DNA from 3 places in the Pontibacillus sp. HN14 genome. Region 3 is predicted to be linked to each of the others. Evidence: riboswitches for the same ligand, from Rfam matches in the RefSeq annotation. Region 3 holds a riboswitch; each other region holds the start of a gene.
What was found. A riboswitch is a leader RNA that binds a small molecule or an ion and turns the genes downstream of it on or off. The one in region 3 is predicted to bind thiamine pyrophosphate.

Region 1 (5,756 bases), on a different contig from region 3:
TTCAATGTTATGCGTCACAAATAGAACAGACCGCTTATGCTCGCTCCAAAGATCAAGGAGCCATTTCTGCATCTCGAGCCTTGTGAATTCATCGAGTGCAGAGAAGGGTTCATCTAAGCAGATCAAAGGTTGTGGGCTAAGTAAACTCCTGACAAAAGCGGCTCGTTGCTTCATTCCACCAGACAGCTGATGAGGATAAGTGTTCTCATAGCCTGATAAACCTGCCCGGTCAAGCATTGAGAGCGCAGCACGTTTGTCTGTCTTTCCTGCGATTTCACTCCCGAGCATTACGTTCTCAACAATCGTCCGCCACGGAAAAAGGGAAGGACTTTGTGGCATGTAACTAATCGATCCTCTTGTGCCCTTAATGTCTTTACCACCTAGTGTGATCTCGCCTTGTTCAGGTTGGTACAAGCCTCCGATCAGGTTAAAGAGGGTACTTTTCCCGCTGCCGGAGGGGCCGAGGATGGAGACGAATTCCTCATCTCCGACCCGGAGGTTCACGTCGTTTAAAATGAGTTGGCCGTCAAAAGACTTTGATAGGTGTTGTAATGTGAGTTCAGCCATCTGTCTCAACTCCTTTCGTTTTCCAGGCAATGACTCGCTTCTCGACGAGTGTGATCAGCGCAAAGAAAGTGAGGCTCAACACCATAATTAAAAAGATCGCCACGAAAACTCGGTCAGTTCGGAATGAGGAAGAGGCGAGCGTCATATAAACGCCAATCCCTTCTTTCGCCCCTAACCACTCGGAAATGACGGCGCCCATTACACTGTATGTAGCAGAGATCTTTAACCCGGAGAATAAAGAAGGCAGCGCATGGGGCCACTCTAATTTCCAAAACGTCTGGCGTTTTGTTGCGCCCGCCATTTTCATATAATGAAGCAATTCCGTGCTCGTCTGTCTTAATCCGTCCATCGTTGAAACGGCAATCGGGAAGAAGCAAACGAGTGTGATAATGATCAGTTTTGGCAACATACCGAATCCGAACCAGATGACAAGGAGTGGTGCGAGCACGATGATCGGGATATTCTGTGAGAAAATAATAAGCGGGTAAAACATGTTTCGGAACACAGGGGTGACGTGCAAAAGAATCGCCACGACGATGCCAAACGTGGACCCGATCAGAAATCCAATCACGGTGAGCCAGATGGTCGAGTAGAGGTGATGGTTATACAACGACCATCCGGCTATTCCTTCCTCCCACACTTGAAATGGGGAGGGGATGAGCCATTCTGGAATATCAAATAGTCGACTAGCGCCTTCCCAACTAATAAAGAGAAGGATGATGACCAGTGCAGGCCGCCATCCTTTTAAGACTGCTTGTTTCACTCGGAATACTTCTCCGTTAACGCATCCATTGAAGCACCACTTGGCTGATAGAGCACTTTAACCTGTGAGATCACATTCAGGCACCCTAGTTCGACCATGCGCGCATTCATCTTTTCGATGATCTGAAACAGCTCGGATAGATCTCCCTCCATCGTCGTTTCAAGGGGATGGACCTCGTACTTCACTCCGGATTCTTGAATAATGGAAATCGCTTCGTCCACCATCGGAATGGTTGGTTCTCCGTTTGGTGTCTTTGGTATGATTTGAATACTGACTAATGAATTGGCCATTGTCATCACTCCTCTGGTAAGAATTCGTTCGTAAAGGCTTCACTTGCCTTCAGTTCTTGGTCGAGCAACCCGTTTTCGTACATCCAATCGGTATAGTTTTCCCAAACGGCTTGATCTTGTACGCCCCACTGTTCCGCGTCGTCTTTGTATTTCGGTGACAGCCATTTCTGACTTGCTTTGACGAGCTCTTTGTCAAGGTCTGGTACGGCGTCTATTAAAATATTAGCTGACTTCTCTGGTTCGTCGATCGCAAATTGATAGCCTTGGGACACGGCTTTCGTGAACGATTCAACGAGCTCAGGATCTTCATCGATGTGTTTCTGGTTCGTTGTGAGGACGGGGGTATAATAATCAAGTTTCTCTGAGTAATCAGTTAAGTACAGCATGTTTAATTCCTGACCACGGAGCTCGGCCTCAACGCCTGTCCACCCGTAGTAGATCCATGCGAAATCAACATCTCTCTCAACGGCTGTGAAGAAGTCGGTATTTCCCATGTTCACGATGTCCACTTTGTCAGGATCCCCGTTCTCTCCTTTCATTAGAGAAGAGATGACTTCTTGCTCAACTGGGTCGCCCCAGCCGCCATATGTCTTTCCTTCAAAATCTTTTGGTGATTCAATATTTTTCTCCGCTGGAGAAGCGAACCCTGATGTATTGTGCTGAATAATTGCTGCGATTGATACGACCGGGATGTCCTGCACGCGCGCTTTCGTAAGAGCTTCCTGTGCGCTAATGCCAAAGTCTGCTTTCCCTGATGCGACAAGCTGATCAGCTCCGGCCTCTCCTGGCATAATAATATCCACATTCAAGCCTTGTTCTTTGAAATAGCCTTTTTCTTTCGCTACATATAGGCCGGTGTGGTTCGTGTTTGGCGTCCAATCGAGGACAAGTGTCACGTCTTGTAGAGACTCCCTTTCGCCTCCATTTTCCCCACTTGTACTTGAGCAAGCGGTTAAGAGGACGATTAGACACGTCAAGATCCATAGTTTCTTCAAAATGATTCCTCCCTTTTGTAATGAGAGCGTTAAACGGTAAGGGACTTTTAGAGAATCGTAGAAAATTTTCCAATAAAAAAAGCACCAGGTACCATACCTAGGGTGCATATCATTAAAAACGTTTAGATATGTTTCCTACGCTGGTCTCAACCAGATCAGGTTCTAAGGGTCCGTCTGTCTACAGGACGTCTCAACCAGTCACACTGGTTCCCCTACATGTTACGTGTTCCTATTAAATTATGATTAACGCTCTTTCTCTTAAGACTTTGCCACACTCGTTTCGGAATTGCAAGAGGGCTTTTCGTAGAGGAGAGATTCTGAGATCTGTTCCCTTTTTCGGGGGAGAAGGGCTCGGAAAGTAAGAGAGAAGCGCTCTCTGTGACATTTTCGTTGCTTTATGACTTCAAAAGGGAACAGATAGGTCGAATCTATGACCTTTTCGCAGCTGAAAGGGTGAAAAGGTAAGAGAGACGTGGGCTCTGTGACCTTTTAGGAACAAAGTGCTTTTAAAAAGTCACAGATAGCCCTGTAGCCGTATGATTCTTCTCTAGTAAAAGGTACGGACGTGGAGCAATACAAGAGACAAATTCACAATCACTTTGCGGAAGTTTTCGTAGATTAATGACAAAGAGCAATCTCTTTGCTGAGGGGATTGCTCTTTTTTACATTCATAGGTTACACTTGGTCGGAATTGGGGAAATAAATTATTTTGTAACTTTTTTTGTAAGGGCTTTATAAAAGAAGGAGGAACATACATATGAAAGAGATTCGATGGGGGATCATTGGCTGTGGCGATGTGACTGAAGTGAAAAGCGGGCCAGGGTTTCAACTAGCGGAAAACAGTTCGCTCGTGGCTGTGATGAGACGAAGTGGTGAGCTTGCGAAAGATTATGCAGAGCGACACAACGTGCCAAAGTGGTATGACAAAGCAGATGATCTTGTGTCAGATTCTGAAGTAGATGCGGTGTACATAGCAACGCCACCAGGTTCACATAAGGAGTATACAGACCTCGTGGCGAAAGCGGGAAAGCCTGTATACGTCGAAAAACCAATGGCACTGAACACAGAGGAATGCCAGGCGATGATCGATGTTTGTGAGGAACATCATGTGCCTTTATATGTGGCCTATTATCGCCGCCGTCTGCCTCGTTTTCTTAAAGTAAAAGAACTGCTCGATGAAGGTGCCATCGGGGATGTGCGCTTTGTGACGATGGAACAAACCCAGAGGCAATTAGAAAAGGATGAAAACGGAGAATGGCCTTGGAGGGTTCGGCCTGAAGTGAGCGGTGGAGGTTTATTTTACGACGTCGCTTCTCATACACTTGACCTCTTTGACTTTCTTCTTGGACCAATTGAACAGGTAAAAGGGTATGCGGACAATCTGGCAGCTTCTTACCCTGCTGAAGATAGTGTAAGTGGAACGTTCCGATTTGAAAGCGGGGTTATGGGAACTGGTGTGTGGAACTTTTCTTCCTATAAGAATGAAGATCGAAACCGAATTGTTGGGACGAAAGGGGAAATTATTTTCTCAACGTTTGATGAAGTGCCAATCAAATTAATCAATCGTTTCGGAACAGAGGAATTTCATATCGATCGCCCAAGTCCGATTCAGCAGCACCTGATTCAAACGATTGTCGATGAGCTGTTAGGAGAAGGAGAATCACCGAGTACCAGGCGTTCTGCGCTTCGGACGAACCGAGTGATGGATGAAATGGTACAAGCTTACTATAACGGATAAAGGGGCGAACGATATGAATCGGAAACTTAGAATTGGGATTATCGGCGCAGGAGGCATCGCAAGGAGTGCTCATATTCCCAATTATCAAAACTACGGAGATGCAGTAGAAGTCGTTGCCGTGGCGAATCACAATAAGGAAAAGGCTGAAGACTGTGCCCGTGAGTTCTCCATCTCCCATGCGTACGAAGATTATCAGGATATGCTTCGTGAAATGGATTTAGATGCGGTCAGCATTTGCACCCCGAACGCGTTTCATGCGGAGCAGGCGATCGCCGCGATGGAATCAGGTTGCCACGTGTTATGTGAGAAGCCACCAGCGATCTCATCGAGTGATGCAGAGAAGATGGAAGAAGCGGCAAGCCGATTAGGCAAGCACCTTATGTATGGATTCCACTTTCGCTTTCGTCCGGAAGTCGAAACAGTGAAGCGTTTCATAGATGAAGGGGAAATGGGAGAGATCTATGCAGCGGAAGCGAAATGGAACAGAAGGCGAGGCATCCCAGGCTGGGGCGTCTTTACGAACAAGGAGCTTCAAGGTGGTGGAACGCTAATCGATAATGGCATCCATATGCTTGATTCAGCCTTGTATTTGATGGGGTATCCGGAACCAAAAACGGTACTTGGAGTGACGTACGATAAAATTGGGAAACGTCCTGGTGTAGGTCTCTTAGGGGAATGGGATCATGAGAACTTTTCCGTCGAAGACATGGCCCGGGGCATGATTGCGTTCCAAAACGGCGCTTCCCTTTTATTTGAATCCTCCTTCGCGGCGAACATTGCTGATAAGGATGCGAGAGTTCTAAAAGTAATGGGTGACCAGGGAGGGGCGGATGTTTTTCCGCTCACGATGTATCAGGAAAAACACGATACCCTTCTGGATCTCACGCCTCCCTATGTGGATAAGGGCAATGCCCATAAAGACATGGTGCACCACTTTATTGAATCGATTCTTATGGGTCAAAAAACGAGTGGACACACCCACCAAGGAACGCTTGTTCAAAGAATTATTGAAGCTTTATACGAATCAGCAGCTACTGGAAAAGCGGTTGAGATGTAAAAAAGCGTTTGTGCTTCGGCACAAACGCTTTTTTTATGCGCAATGCTCACATGCACTCGGGCAGAGGTATCCTACAAAGTACCCAAAAATTGATGTACTAACATAACATATTTAAGGTTATACAGGATTAATATTCTGAGGTTTTAAGAAAGAAGTTTGAAAAGTTGGTATAGATGGAATGAATAGTAAAAGACCGATACTATAGCGATAGACGAGGCAGATCCTCCGTAATCTGAGCACGATCTATTAGAAGAGGTCTGTAATAAGAACAATCAAGAGGAGGGACACAATGAATTATACTGGCATACTTTTTATTCTGACTTCTGCAGTTTTATGGGGGATTACA
Region 2 (5,756 bases), 120 kb from region 3:
CTACGTGATATCCTTTCTTTGCAAGCATTGCTACAGCCATACTTCCAACGCCCCCAGTCGCACCGCTCACAAGGACGGGTCCATCATCTGGTGTTAACCCATTTTGTTCTAAGCGGTGGACGGATAATGCAGCTGTGAATCCGGCTGTACCAAATGTCATCGCCTCGCGGAGTGACATCCCTTCAGGTAATGGAACGACCCAATCACCGGGAACACGTGCATATTCACTGAATCCTCCGTCGTGAGCCACGCCAAGCTCATAGCTTGTTACAATAACGTGATCTCCTTCTTTATAACGATCATCATTTGAAGATGTAACCTTACCTGCTAAATCAATACCAGGAACAATCGGATAATCCCGCACAACTTTCGCTTTCGCATTCGTTGCTAAACCATCTTTATAATTCACACTGGAATAAGCAACTTCTATAGTCACATCCCCTTCAGGTAAATCTGATTCTTCTCTTTCAACGACTTTTGTTGTGACCTTCTCTTCTTCTTTCATAGCTAATAAAGCACGGAATGTCATAAAATAATTCCTCCTCTATTGAAATCAATAAATTAGATCTTCTTTATTTACATTTTTATTCTGACTGGTCAAATTAAATATGTCAAAGGATTTGTCCCATTGGTATAATTTTTATACAATAGACCTATTACACGTGATTCGGAGGTTCCTATGAAAAAGCGAGAACAACAACGAAGAGAACAATTACTGCAAGCCACATTTGAAGCAGTAGCCGATAAAGGATATAGCACCGTGACTTTGCAAGATATCTCCACTTATGCCGGCGTCAGTAAAGGCGTAACAAATTATTATTTCAAGAACAAAGAAGATGTATTTGCTAACCTTTTAGAATGGTTAACTCAGAAAATTTACCAAAAAGAAGCAAGCGCTGTTCAAGAAGCTGAGTCAGCCGAGGAAAAACTACAAGCTTATGTGAATGCTGTTTTTGTTGGTCCAAAAGAAAACGATCAGTTTTATAAGGTCTATTTAGATTTTTTGTCTTATGTACCTAAAATACCCCGTTTTCAAGAAATCAATCAGCATTTCTATTCCAATTGCTTTGAAATTGGAAAGTCCATTATTCTAAGAGGAAAGGAAGAAGGGATCTTTCTAAGCGTTAATTCCGACCAAGGAGCCAAAGCCATCCGAAGTCTAATTGATGGCTGTATTTTACAATGGCTTATGGCAGGAGACCATCAGCTACACGAGTATTACAAAACACTATGTTCTGAGTCTATTTACCGGTTATTAAACGACTAAAAAGCAGAAAAGACCTCCTTATCGGAAGTCTCTTCTGCTTTTCCTTTCTTGTATGCGAACTTGTGAACGTAGCTCTTCAATTTCAGCTACAAGCCCTGCAATCATCTCATCGCTCTTTCGAAGTTCTTCCCCGAGCATCTTAATCGTTTCTTCTTCCCATTGAAATGGATCTCCATTTTTAGGGGTTACAGGTAATTCGTAGTATTCCTGTCCCGCTTCATTCTCATCTTGGCTTAAGTGAATCACAACTCGACAGTGGTCATCACCAGTGGCAATTCGTCGCTCAAGATGGACTTTAGAGTATCCAAAATGACGAGATGCGACCCCTCCAAATACACTAGAAGTCATCTGACACAAATGAGGAGCATCTTTGACCATTTCTCCAAATGGGCATTTTATTCCTTTTACAACGATACGCTCAGGCGTAACTTCTTCTATTTCAAAATGTCCTCCGATGTCGTTTTTAATAGCAAGAATGACATTCACATACTGATCTACAGATCGCGTGGATTTGTCATCTACATAATGTCCTTCAAGCCATTCACCTGTACGGATTCCTAATTGTTTAATATATTCTTCAGCCTGTGCACCTACAGCCTTTTCATGTATTGATGCATATTGAGTAAGTAGTTTAGAGAGAAATGTTTGCGCTGTTAATGTCTGTTTTTGACTCATATGTTAATTTCCCCCTTTTAAAAGATACATTCCACATACACCTTTACCCTCTTCTAGAAAAAACGAACCTATTTTTTGCAATTAATATATTAGATTCCTAATTTACTCATTTATCACTAGAAAGAACATCTTGTTATTTCATATTAAGATCTACTAATCAAGTATTCCCTTTCACGACTTGCTTTCCTCAAACACGGCCTTTTCAAACTCTATATTAAAACAAAAGCGTGCCGCAGATCGTCTTTTCTCTCTGCGACACGCCTTTTTATCTTGAACCTGTTATGAGTTACACAGATTTCGCGGTTTGGGACCCGCCAAAACGGAGCAACTTCGGCTGTTTATATAAAATGATATTCAATATGACTGCACTAATAATAAACGATGGCAGCATATAACCAATATTATAGGTTAAGGAATAGTACCAGACTGCTGTGCCTTCTGGCGCAAAGGAAGAGAAGAACACAATCCCACCTATAAAGTGACTCATAAACCGAAGTGCACTTCCAAGTAATGTGCCCATTACAATATAAACTGTGAACGACTTTGCATGACCATCCCGAACAGCTTTAAGCGCTGGCTTAGAAAAGATTCCTGCTATACCAACCACAGCATAAGCAAGAGGATAGTCCATCACATATTGGACAGGGTGGACTATAAATGGATTAATCAATGAATTAAAAATCCCCACTAAAAGTCCTGTTGTAACGCCACCTTTTAACCCCCATCGATAAGCCATAAAGAAAATAGGAACCATGGCAAAGGCAATGGATCCGCCTTGGACCCACAACGGAATAGTTAAAAACGGTAAACTTAAAACTGCACCTAGAGCCGCAAACATCGCTACCTCTACTAAAAATAAAATCGGACTATGTTTCATCTGAATCGCCTCCCTAAAATAAAAATGCACACAAAAAAAGCAATGCAAGGGAGAGCTTTAAGATGGATAGTCCGTTTGCATTGCGCCATCACTAAAGCCACATCCCTACGCTAGTACTAACTAACAGGTTCAGAGGGTCAGAACGAATCGTTCAATCTCAGCCTAGCGGCTCCCCTTGTGGTCTTCTTACGTATGCTTTTTTTGTTACTTCCTATTATAGGGGAACATCACAAAGGACTCAAGTAATCATATGAAGATAAATACATTTTTTATCCAATATTTTCATAATTTTGTGGTATACTAGTAAATGGTATCCAAACCACTCTCCTATTCTACTTTTCCCAAACCCTTTCCCCAAACACCCGTTCTTCTATCGTTTCCACGCTTGATTTGCACAAATCCTCATTTAAACCTTTCAAAACCCGTGCCCATTCTCCTATTTTTCTCTAAAAGCGATTCCTTTTACGCCCTCCCCTTCCCTATCAATCTTTTATTGTCCCAAAGAAATTCTTTTAGACCCGTTATACAATAGAGTCAACTATTTAAGGAGGGATTCTATTGAAACGATTGGTCATTGCACTACTTAGCTTTATGTTCGTCTTATCTTTATCCATAGGACCAAGCAAAATTTCGGCTCAGCCGTCAGAGAAACCCCAAGACTATTTAATTGGGTTTAAGGCTGGGGTCGATCACAAAGAAGTATCTACCATTCATAAGGTTGGCGGAAAAGTGAAGCATCAATTCAAGTATATGAATGTTGTTCAGGCAAAACTCCCCCCTAAAGCTGTAGAAGCTCTTAAGAAGAATCCAAATGTTGCTTATATTGAAGAAGATGCTAACGTACAAGCTTACGGGCAGACAACCCCGTGGGGCATTCCCGCAATCAATGCTGACGATGTTCAAGCAAGCGGGAATTCTGGTAGCGGAATTAAAGTAGCAGTATTAGACAGCGGAATCAGCGCTAGTCATGAAGATTTACAAGTAGCAGGTGGCGCAAGTTTCGTAGATGGTGAACCGGACCCATTTAATGATGGAAACGGTCACGGTACACACGTAGCTGGCACAATTGCAGGTGTCAACAATTCCCTTGGTGTCATCGGGGTAGCCCCATCAGCTGAACTTTATGCTGTTAAGGTATTAAACAGCAGCGGCAGTGGTTCTTACAGCGGAATCGCAAAAGGGATTGAATGGGCCGTCGACAACAACATTGACGTTGTAAATATGAGTTTAGGCGGAAGCCGTGGCTCAACAACATTAGAACAAGCAATGGATCAAGCTTACCAACAAGGTGTTTTGTTAATAGCCGCGGCTGGAAATGAAGGATCTAAAGGAAAAAAGAATACCATCGGATATCCAGCTAAATACGCATCTGTTGTTGCTGTTGGAGCAGTAGATGAAAGCTTGAACCGTGCCTCTTTTTCTTCCGTTGGTGAAGAATTAGAAGTAATGGCACCAGGAGCTAATATTTACAGTACACTACCAGGCAATACTTACGGCTCTTATAACGGAACGTCAATGGCGTCCCCGCATGTAGCCGGTGCTGCAGCACTCATTTTAGCTGAGGACAGCTCTCTTACTAACCAAGAAGTGCGCAGCTTACTAAATAGTACCACAACGCCTTTAGGCGATGCTTTCTATTACGGGAATGGACTCATTAACGTACAGGAAGCAGTAAATGCAGCTACTACTACTTTTGCAGTAGCACAATAAATGAACTTTCCCCTTCGTTCCCCGGCCATGCCGGGGATTTTTTTGTGTTCCATAATCCTTATAGCTAAGAATTTTTAGTAGTAAAGGGCCGATACGATTGATGAGTGCTTGGGCTTGCCCAGGGTCAACTCGCTCTCCTAGATTGAAATGTGCAAGCTTGGTGCCTAGGACCGTACGGATAAGACAGCTTTTTGGAAAAGGCGTTTAGCCTTTGGAAAAAAGATGACTTATCGCGCTAGGTCCTCCACGCTGGAACTGAACTGGCTCTTCTGCCCACGGGAGTTTAGCAGTTTCCAAGCCCACCTTTGCCATATTTGGATGAACGGCAACATGCATTATGCGGAGAGGTCACCTCACACAATTCGTGCCTCAAGGCCGTTCACCCCCTATGTAGTCAGGGCTTGTTCGGGGACTGCGAGACTCCTACGGGGGAAAGAGCCTAGGGGAGACCCCACAGAGAGCGAATGCGAACGAGGAGTCTTCCCAGCTCCCCCTCGGAAAGCGAGTTGTCCCCGAACAAGCCCGAGCACTCATAAAATATAACGGCCCATATGGATCACATCCATAACCAACAACTAGAAGCCTAAATGGAAATGCATATACCTTTACAAAGGATAATAAGAAGCATAATATGAATCTTGGTGTTTTTAATCGAATAGACAACAAAGCAGAATCCTGCTACCGACAAGAACATCAGAGGAGGACTCTTATGACTCAAAAAAAATCACCTATATGGACGAAAAGCTTTTTATTTATTTCCTTAAGCAATTTTTTCTTATTTCTTACCTTCTATGCTCTTTTAACCACATTACCGATATATGTGACCGATGATCTAAACGGCTCCGAGTCTCAGGCTGGTTTAATCGTTACGCTTTTCTTACTTTCAGCTATTCTGGTAAGGCCTTTTTCTGGAAAGTTATTAGAAGACTTTGGGAAGAAAAGAATGCTTTTGATTAGTTTGTTGTTATTTATGCTCACTACATTCGTATATGTAGCGGCTACAAGTTTTTATTTATTATTAGCGCTTCGATTTTTCCATGGGATTTGGTTTGCAATCGCCACAACTGCTGCAGGTGCTATTGCGGCGGATATTACTCCAGATAGTCGTCGCGGTGAGGGGCTTGGATACTTTGCAATGTCAATGAATCTCGCAGTAGTGGCAGGTCCATTCCTAGCCTTAACCCTATTAAATTGGCTTAGCTTCTCAACGCTCTTCATAATACTCGG
Region 3 (5,756 bases):
CGGAATTCCTTTTTTATTTGCGGCTTTTCCTGCAAGAAACATCGCTTCAACGTCGCTTGAAGTAAGGGTACCGATGTTTAAAAGAACCCCGTTTGTGATGGTTGCCATATCAGAAACTTCATCTAATGCTTTTGACATAACAGGCGCTGCCCCAATGGCATATAACCCATTAGCAGTAAAGTTCATCACCACTTCATTCGTCAGATTATGAATGAGTGGCGTCGTTTCCCTCAGTTTTTGTAAATAAGACATTACACATATTCTCCTTTCCGAATGGTTTCTTTATAAGCCCAGTGGTTTGTAGGGCCCTGGCCTTGACCGATCTCAAGCGTATGGTGGATGGCAAGCGTGATGAAGGACTTCGCTGTTTTAACGGCTTCCTTCAGACTTTCCCCTTTTGCGAGCTCAGCTGTGATGGCCGCAGCAAAGGTGCACCCTGTCCCGTGGGTATGCTTTGTCTCAAAGCGGGGGGATGTAAACGTTTCGAACCTCGTCCCGTCGTAGAAGAGATCAGTCGCTTCTCCGTTCAAATGCCCCCCTTTAATCACAACCGCAGAAGAGCCAAATTCATGCACGATTCTCTTCGCTGCCTCTTTCCGGTCTTCCTCAGATTTCACGCTATTCCCGGTTAATGCTTCCGCTTCAGGGATGTTTGGCGTAACGATTGTTGCGAGGGGAAGCAATTGATCCCGCATGGTTTGAAGCGCTTTGTCATCCACTAGTGCATCACCGCTTTGAGCGATCATAACAGGATCCACACAAAGGGGGAGGTGAAGGGGGCGTAAATGATTGGCTATCGTTTCAATCATCTTGGCATTTGCAATCATCCCTGTTTTGACAGCTTGCACAGGCATGTCGTCTGTGACAGCTTCAAGCTGTTGCTTGATAAAATCTGCTTCTAAATGACGAACCCCTCTAACGCCCATCGTGTTTTGGGCAACGACTGAAGTGATCACAGACATGCCATACACATCTAGTTCCTGAAATGTTTTCAGATCGGCCTGTATGCCAGCACCACCGCTTGGATCTGTGCCGGCAATCGTTAGAGCTCCTTTTACGCTACGCATGACGGGTCACCTCTTTAATAGCAGATGTCGGCCACGTTTCCTGGCGGTAGGCCATTTCCCAAAACGCCCATTCCAATTGACAGCTCTTAATAAAGGCATCTTTCATCGCTTTCTTCTCCCTTGGTGAAGCAGTTTCTGCCCAAGCGTCTAATTTACTGCGCAGTTGGTTTGTCGTATCTTGGATTTCATCGTTTACATAAAACGTAATCCATTCATAGAACGGGTGCTCCGGTGTTGGCTGAACGTGATCCATCAGGTAATGTCCAATTTCAAGGTACGTCCAAGGGCATGGAAGGAGCACTGCCAGAATCTCACCAAGTGTTCCTTCATGGGCAGTCGTTTTCATATGTTTAATATAATGATCAGCCGTAGGAGGCAGAGGGTATCCTTGTAAATCTTCATAGGGCGTGTTGATATATGTGCAAAGATTATGGTGTGGATGGATTTCGCTATGAAGGACAAATTCAATATTTTCTTTGAAAAACGCAATGTCCTCCTTGTCCGTGCACTTCGAGATCGCAGTGCCGTACACATTCATGAAGGCATGAAGGTATTCTGCATCTGCCTTAACATAGTGAGCGACAGCTTCTTTTGGCAAGTTGCCTTCTCCGATTCCTTTTACGAACGGATGGTTGAAAATTGCTTCGAAAATAGGGTGTGCGTCGTGACGAAGTTGTTCAGTAAATGACATGATTGTTCCTCCTGGTTTTTTATTTATAGGAAGTGAACCAGGTAGTGAGGAGGGAGGGGGTTGGGGGATAAATATAAAAAAACCGCTCCTTAGAACTGGAGCGGTTTTTGGGTTTACGAAAGTATAGATTAAGAGAGTACAACAAATGGACGCTCTCAAAATCATATATAGATAAATCCAACCGACTCCACTTCCCTTCGCTGGTACTAACCAGATCAGGTTCAAAGGGACCAAGGATGACTCCTTATCTCAGCCAAAAAAATGGGCGCCCCTAGTGGACTTCCTATATTGTACCGTTACCTTAACATAGGTTTCCTTGGATTGTCTACTGTGATAGAAATTGGTAGGGGGAGATTCAGAAATGTTTCCGTTAATGTAATTGAGAGTAAGGTGGTCCGTGAAACTACTCCCTTTCCGCGGGCGAGCTGTCGAGCCTCCTCCATCACTTCGTTCAGTCCGGGGTCTCGTCGACCTCTTTCTCCCACAGGAGTCTCGCAGTTTCACGGACCACCTTTACGAAAAAAAAGAAGAACGGAAACATGCCTTAATGGGAGAGGGGGAAGTAAAACCAGCGAACCAATACTTAATACTGATATAACTGAAAAGAAACATACATTCACAAAGAACGACCATTCATAAAAAAGATTTGCAAAGGTGGAAGTTTGTGTTAATCTGATTAACAAAGTTTAATACATTATGAAACTACTAGGGGAGCCTGAATGGGCTGAGAGGAGAGCAAGCGAGCTTTCTGACTCTTACGAACCTGATCTGGGTCATACCAGCGGAGGGAAGTAGTCAGGCGACACGTCTGTATACTCTACCATTCGAAGTCAGGTCTATTATAGATCTGGCTTTTTTGTTTCCCCTTGTCAGAAAGGGAGAGAAATGGATGAACAAAACAAGAATGATCACGACCATGGCTATCTTTGTTGCGATTGGAACACTAGGGGCACAAATGTTATGGTTTCCGGCTGGAGTAGCTAAAGCCTACCCTGTCCAACACGTTGTCAATGTGCTAGCTGCGGTAACGCTTGGACCTATACCGGCCGTAGCGATTGCGTTTATGATTGGCGTTTTACGTGTTCTCTTAGGACTCGGGACACTCCTTGCTTTTCCAGGAGGAATGATCGGTGCCTTCTTGGCAGGTATTTTATATAAGGTCTCGAAGAAAAAAGGGTTGGCCGTACTAGGCGAAGTAGTGGGCTCAGGTGTGATCGGGGCGCTCTTTGCCGTTCTGTATGCCAAAGTAGTTATGGGGACTTCTGTTGGAGCTCTTGCGTTTTTACCACCGTTTTTCGTAAGCAGTCTTTCAGGGGCTTTTCTTGGGTGGTTTGTGCTTTCGAGAGTAGGGGAGCGGTTGAGTATACGGAGAGCTTAATGGTTACCATGGATAGATCTATAACCTTTTACATGGGGTGAAGCTTCAAAAAGGAAGAGAAGAGCTTGATCTGTGACCTTTTTTGTGGAATTAGTACTTAAAAGGGAAGAGAGGGGAAGAATCTATGCCCTTTTGACGAAGTGTGACTCATGAAAGGTAACGGATAGAGGGAATCTGTGACCTTTTATGGTGAAAAGCTCTTCAAAAGGTTACAGATCAACATAGGCCTGTCACGACTTCACTAAAAATGAGCCCATACCAATAAGGCATGGGCTCTTTCCCTTGTTTCCTAGATCTCATCGCCGGTTCAGTCCAGTCTATACGGTGCTGACCGGGCGCTTCCGCTTTTGTTCATCCAGCTCCAGCGCCCAGCACCTAGTAGACTTCCCTCACCTCTGGTCGATCAGTCAACATCGATTCGCCGGTGGCTCACCGTGTTTCCTAGATCTCATCGCCGGTTCAGTCCAGTCTATACGGCGCTAACCGGGCGCTTCCGCTTTTGTTATAGCTTTCAAGATGCTACAAAAGGGGAGCTTTTGTGAGCGTTTGGCACAGGGCTTGGTTCAGGTTGTTGGCTCAGTTCCTGAATCATCGGTAATCGGGCGAGGTCCATGTTGCCTCCACTTACGATAATGCCTGTTTGATTCGAATGGATGTGAGAGCCGTGGGCAAGTAACGCTGCAAGTGCAGAGGCTCCGGCTCCTTCTACAAGGGACTTGTTTCGCTCGAGCATCGTCACGATGGCATCGGCGATGTGTGTTTCAGATACGGTTACGATCTCATCAACATATTTCTTGATGAGTGGGAACGTGTTTTCTCCAGGTTTCTTCACGGCGATTCCATCTGCAATGGTGGAAACACTTTTTAAGGTGGAAGGGCCTTGTTTGTAATACTGATTGTACATGGCACTTGCGCCTCTAGACTGTACGCCGATAATTTTGATTGACGGCTTAACAGATTTTGCTGCTACAGCCACGCCACTAATCAGTCCACCACCTCCAATTGGGACAATTAGCGTATCAAGGGATGGATTTTGTTCAAGCATTTCAAGAGCAATCGTACCCTGACCGGCCATCACGTCATAATCATCGAAAGGATGAATAAAGACGCTGCCATTCTGGCGTTGGTCCTCACAAGCAGCCTCGAAGGACTCTTGGAAGGATTCGCCGGTTAAGACAATTTCTGCTCCGTAGCTTTCTGTTGCCCTCACTTTAGCCTGGGGTGTCCCTTCAGGCATAAAGATTTTTGCTTTAATCCCGCGTTTAGAGGCAGCTAAGGCGACACCTTGTGCATGATTTCCTGCAGAGGCAGCGATGACACCACGCTTTGCTTCCTCGTTTGTTAATTGAGAAACTTTAAAGCTAGCCCCTCGAACTTTAAATGCGCCTGTTTTTTGCATGTTTTCCATCTTGAAATAGACTTGTTTTCCTGTTCGTTCGTTGATTGATGTTGATGTGGTTAAGGGGGTGCGGTGGACCACGTCTTTAAGATGTTCCATCGCCTCCGTGATTTTGGTTCCTGTTAAGCAATTCCCAATGTCTTCACACTCCTACTTTGTTAGATTCATATTGCTTGATCTTATTTTCATGGGTGAGGGTGACGGAAATGTCATCCCACCCATTGATCAACATTTCTTTTTGGTACTCATTGACTTCAAACGACGTCTTAAATCCTTCATTGTCGTAAATAACCTGATTTTCAAGGTCAGCGGTCAAATGGTACGTTTCATTTTCTGCTTTTTGAATGAGCTGTTTAATCTCTTCTTCTGGAAGTGTGACAGCGAGAATGCCGTTCTTCACACAGTTGTTAAAGAAGATGTCAGCAAAGCTCGGGGCAAGAATGACTTTAAAGCCATAATCTTCAAGCGCCCACGGAGCGTGCTCACGAGATGAGCCACAGCCGAAGTTCTCACCTGCAACTAGAACAGAAGCCCCGTCGTATTTAGGGGAGTTTAGTGTGAAATCAGGCTTCGGTGTGCCATCAGCCTGAAAGCGCCAGTTATAGAAGAGGAACTGGCCGAACCCTTGTCGTTCAATCCGCTTTAAGAATTGCTTCGGTATAATTTGGTCTGTATCGACATTCGATCGGTTTAACGGATAAACCAACCCTTCATGCTTCCGAATCGGTTCCATTGTCTTAATCCCCCTTTATTGCTTTAGCGTGATGAATGGTGTCAGACGCGCTGTGTTGCTTTAGTGCAGTAAATGGTGTCAGGCACCCTTTAGTGCTGTAATGCGTTTGTGAATTGGCGGACGTCTGTGAAGTGGCCTGTGATGGCTGCTGCTGCGGCCATTTCTGGGCTTACCAGGTGAGTGCGTGCGTCGGTTCCTTGTCGTCCTTCGAAGTTACGGTTAGACGTGGAAGCGCAGCGTTCACCTGGTGGGATCACGTCATCATTCATGGCGAGACACATGCTGCAACCGGCATCGCGCCATTCGAATCCGGCTTGTTTAAAGATTACATCCAGTCCTTTAGCTTCAGCTTGTTGCTTAACCGACTGAGAGCCGGGTACAACGATGGCTGTTACGGATGAATGAACCGTTTTGCCGCGCACAATTTCAGCTGCTTTTTCGAGATCACTTAAGCGTGAATTGGTACAAGATCCAATGAAAACGTGTTC

Region 1: it holds a riboswitch for thiamine pyrophosphate, as region 3 does, so the genes downstream of both, LQ226_RS12360 (ABC transporter substrate-binding protein) here and thiW (energy coupling factor transporter S component ThiW) in region 3, are expected to answer to the same signal.
Region 2: it holds a riboswitch for thiamine pyrophosphate, as region 3 does, so the genes downstream of both, thiT (energy-coupled thiamine transporter ThiT) here and thiW (energy coupling factor transporter S component ThiW) in region 3, are expected to answer to the same signal.

The regions. Positions count from the first base shown of each region.
Region 1 covers NZ_JAJOLR010000003.1:232,420-238,175, reverse strand. Annotated here, with positions in the region: gene LQ226_RS12375 (ABC transporter ATP-binding protein) at 1-567, opposite strand, end outside; gene LQ226_RS12370 (ABC transporter permease) at 560-1,330, opposite strand; gene LQ226_RS12365 (thiamine-binding protein) at 1,327-1,620, opposite strand; gene LQ226_RS12360 (ABC transporter substrate-binding protein) at 1,626-2,615, opposite strand; TPP riboswitch at 2,731-2,839, opposite strand; gene LQ226_RS12355 (Gfo/Idh/MocA family protein) at 3,373-4,353, shown strand; gene LQ226_RS12350 (Gfo/Idh/MocA family protein) at 4,367-5,410, shown strand; gene LQ226_RS12345 (DMT family transporter) at 5,700-5,756, shown strand, end outside.
Region 2 covers NZ_JAJOLR010000001.1:294,432-300,187, reverse strand. Annotated here, with positions in the region: gene LQ226_RS01510 (NADPH:quinone oxidoreductase family protein) at 1-529, opposite strand, end outside; gene LQ226_RS01505 (TetR/AcrR family transcriptional regulator) at 680-1,267, shown strand; gene LQ226_RS01500 (methanogen output domain 1-containing protein) at 1,286-1,942, opposite strand; gene thiT (energy-coupled thiamine transporter ThiT) at 2,229-2,819, opposite strand; TPP riboswitch at 2,905-3,005, opposite strand; gene LQ226_RS01490 (S8 family peptidase) at 3,372-4,529, shown strand; gene LQ226_RS01485 (MFS transporter) at 5,161-5,756, shown strand, end outside.
Region 3 covers NZ_JAJOLR010000001.1:177,782-183,537, forward strand. Annotated here, with positions in the region: gene thiM (hydroxyethylthiazole kinase) at 1-252, opposite strand, end outside; gene thiD (bifunctional hydroxymethylpyrimidine kinase/phosphomethylpyrimidine kinase) at 252-1,067, opposite strand; gene tenA (thiaminase II) at 1,060-1,758, opposite strand; TPP riboswitch at 1,934-2,041, opposite strand; TPP riboswitch at 2,456-2,565, shown strand; gene thiW (energy coupling factor transporter S component ThiW) at 2,648-3,136, shown strand; gene ilvA (threonine ammonia-lyase) at 3,648-4,634, opposite strand; gene leuD (3-isopropylmalate dehydratase small subunit) at 4,678-5,268, opposite strand; gene leuC (3-isopropylmalate dehydratase large subunit) at 5,358-5,756, opposite strand, start outside.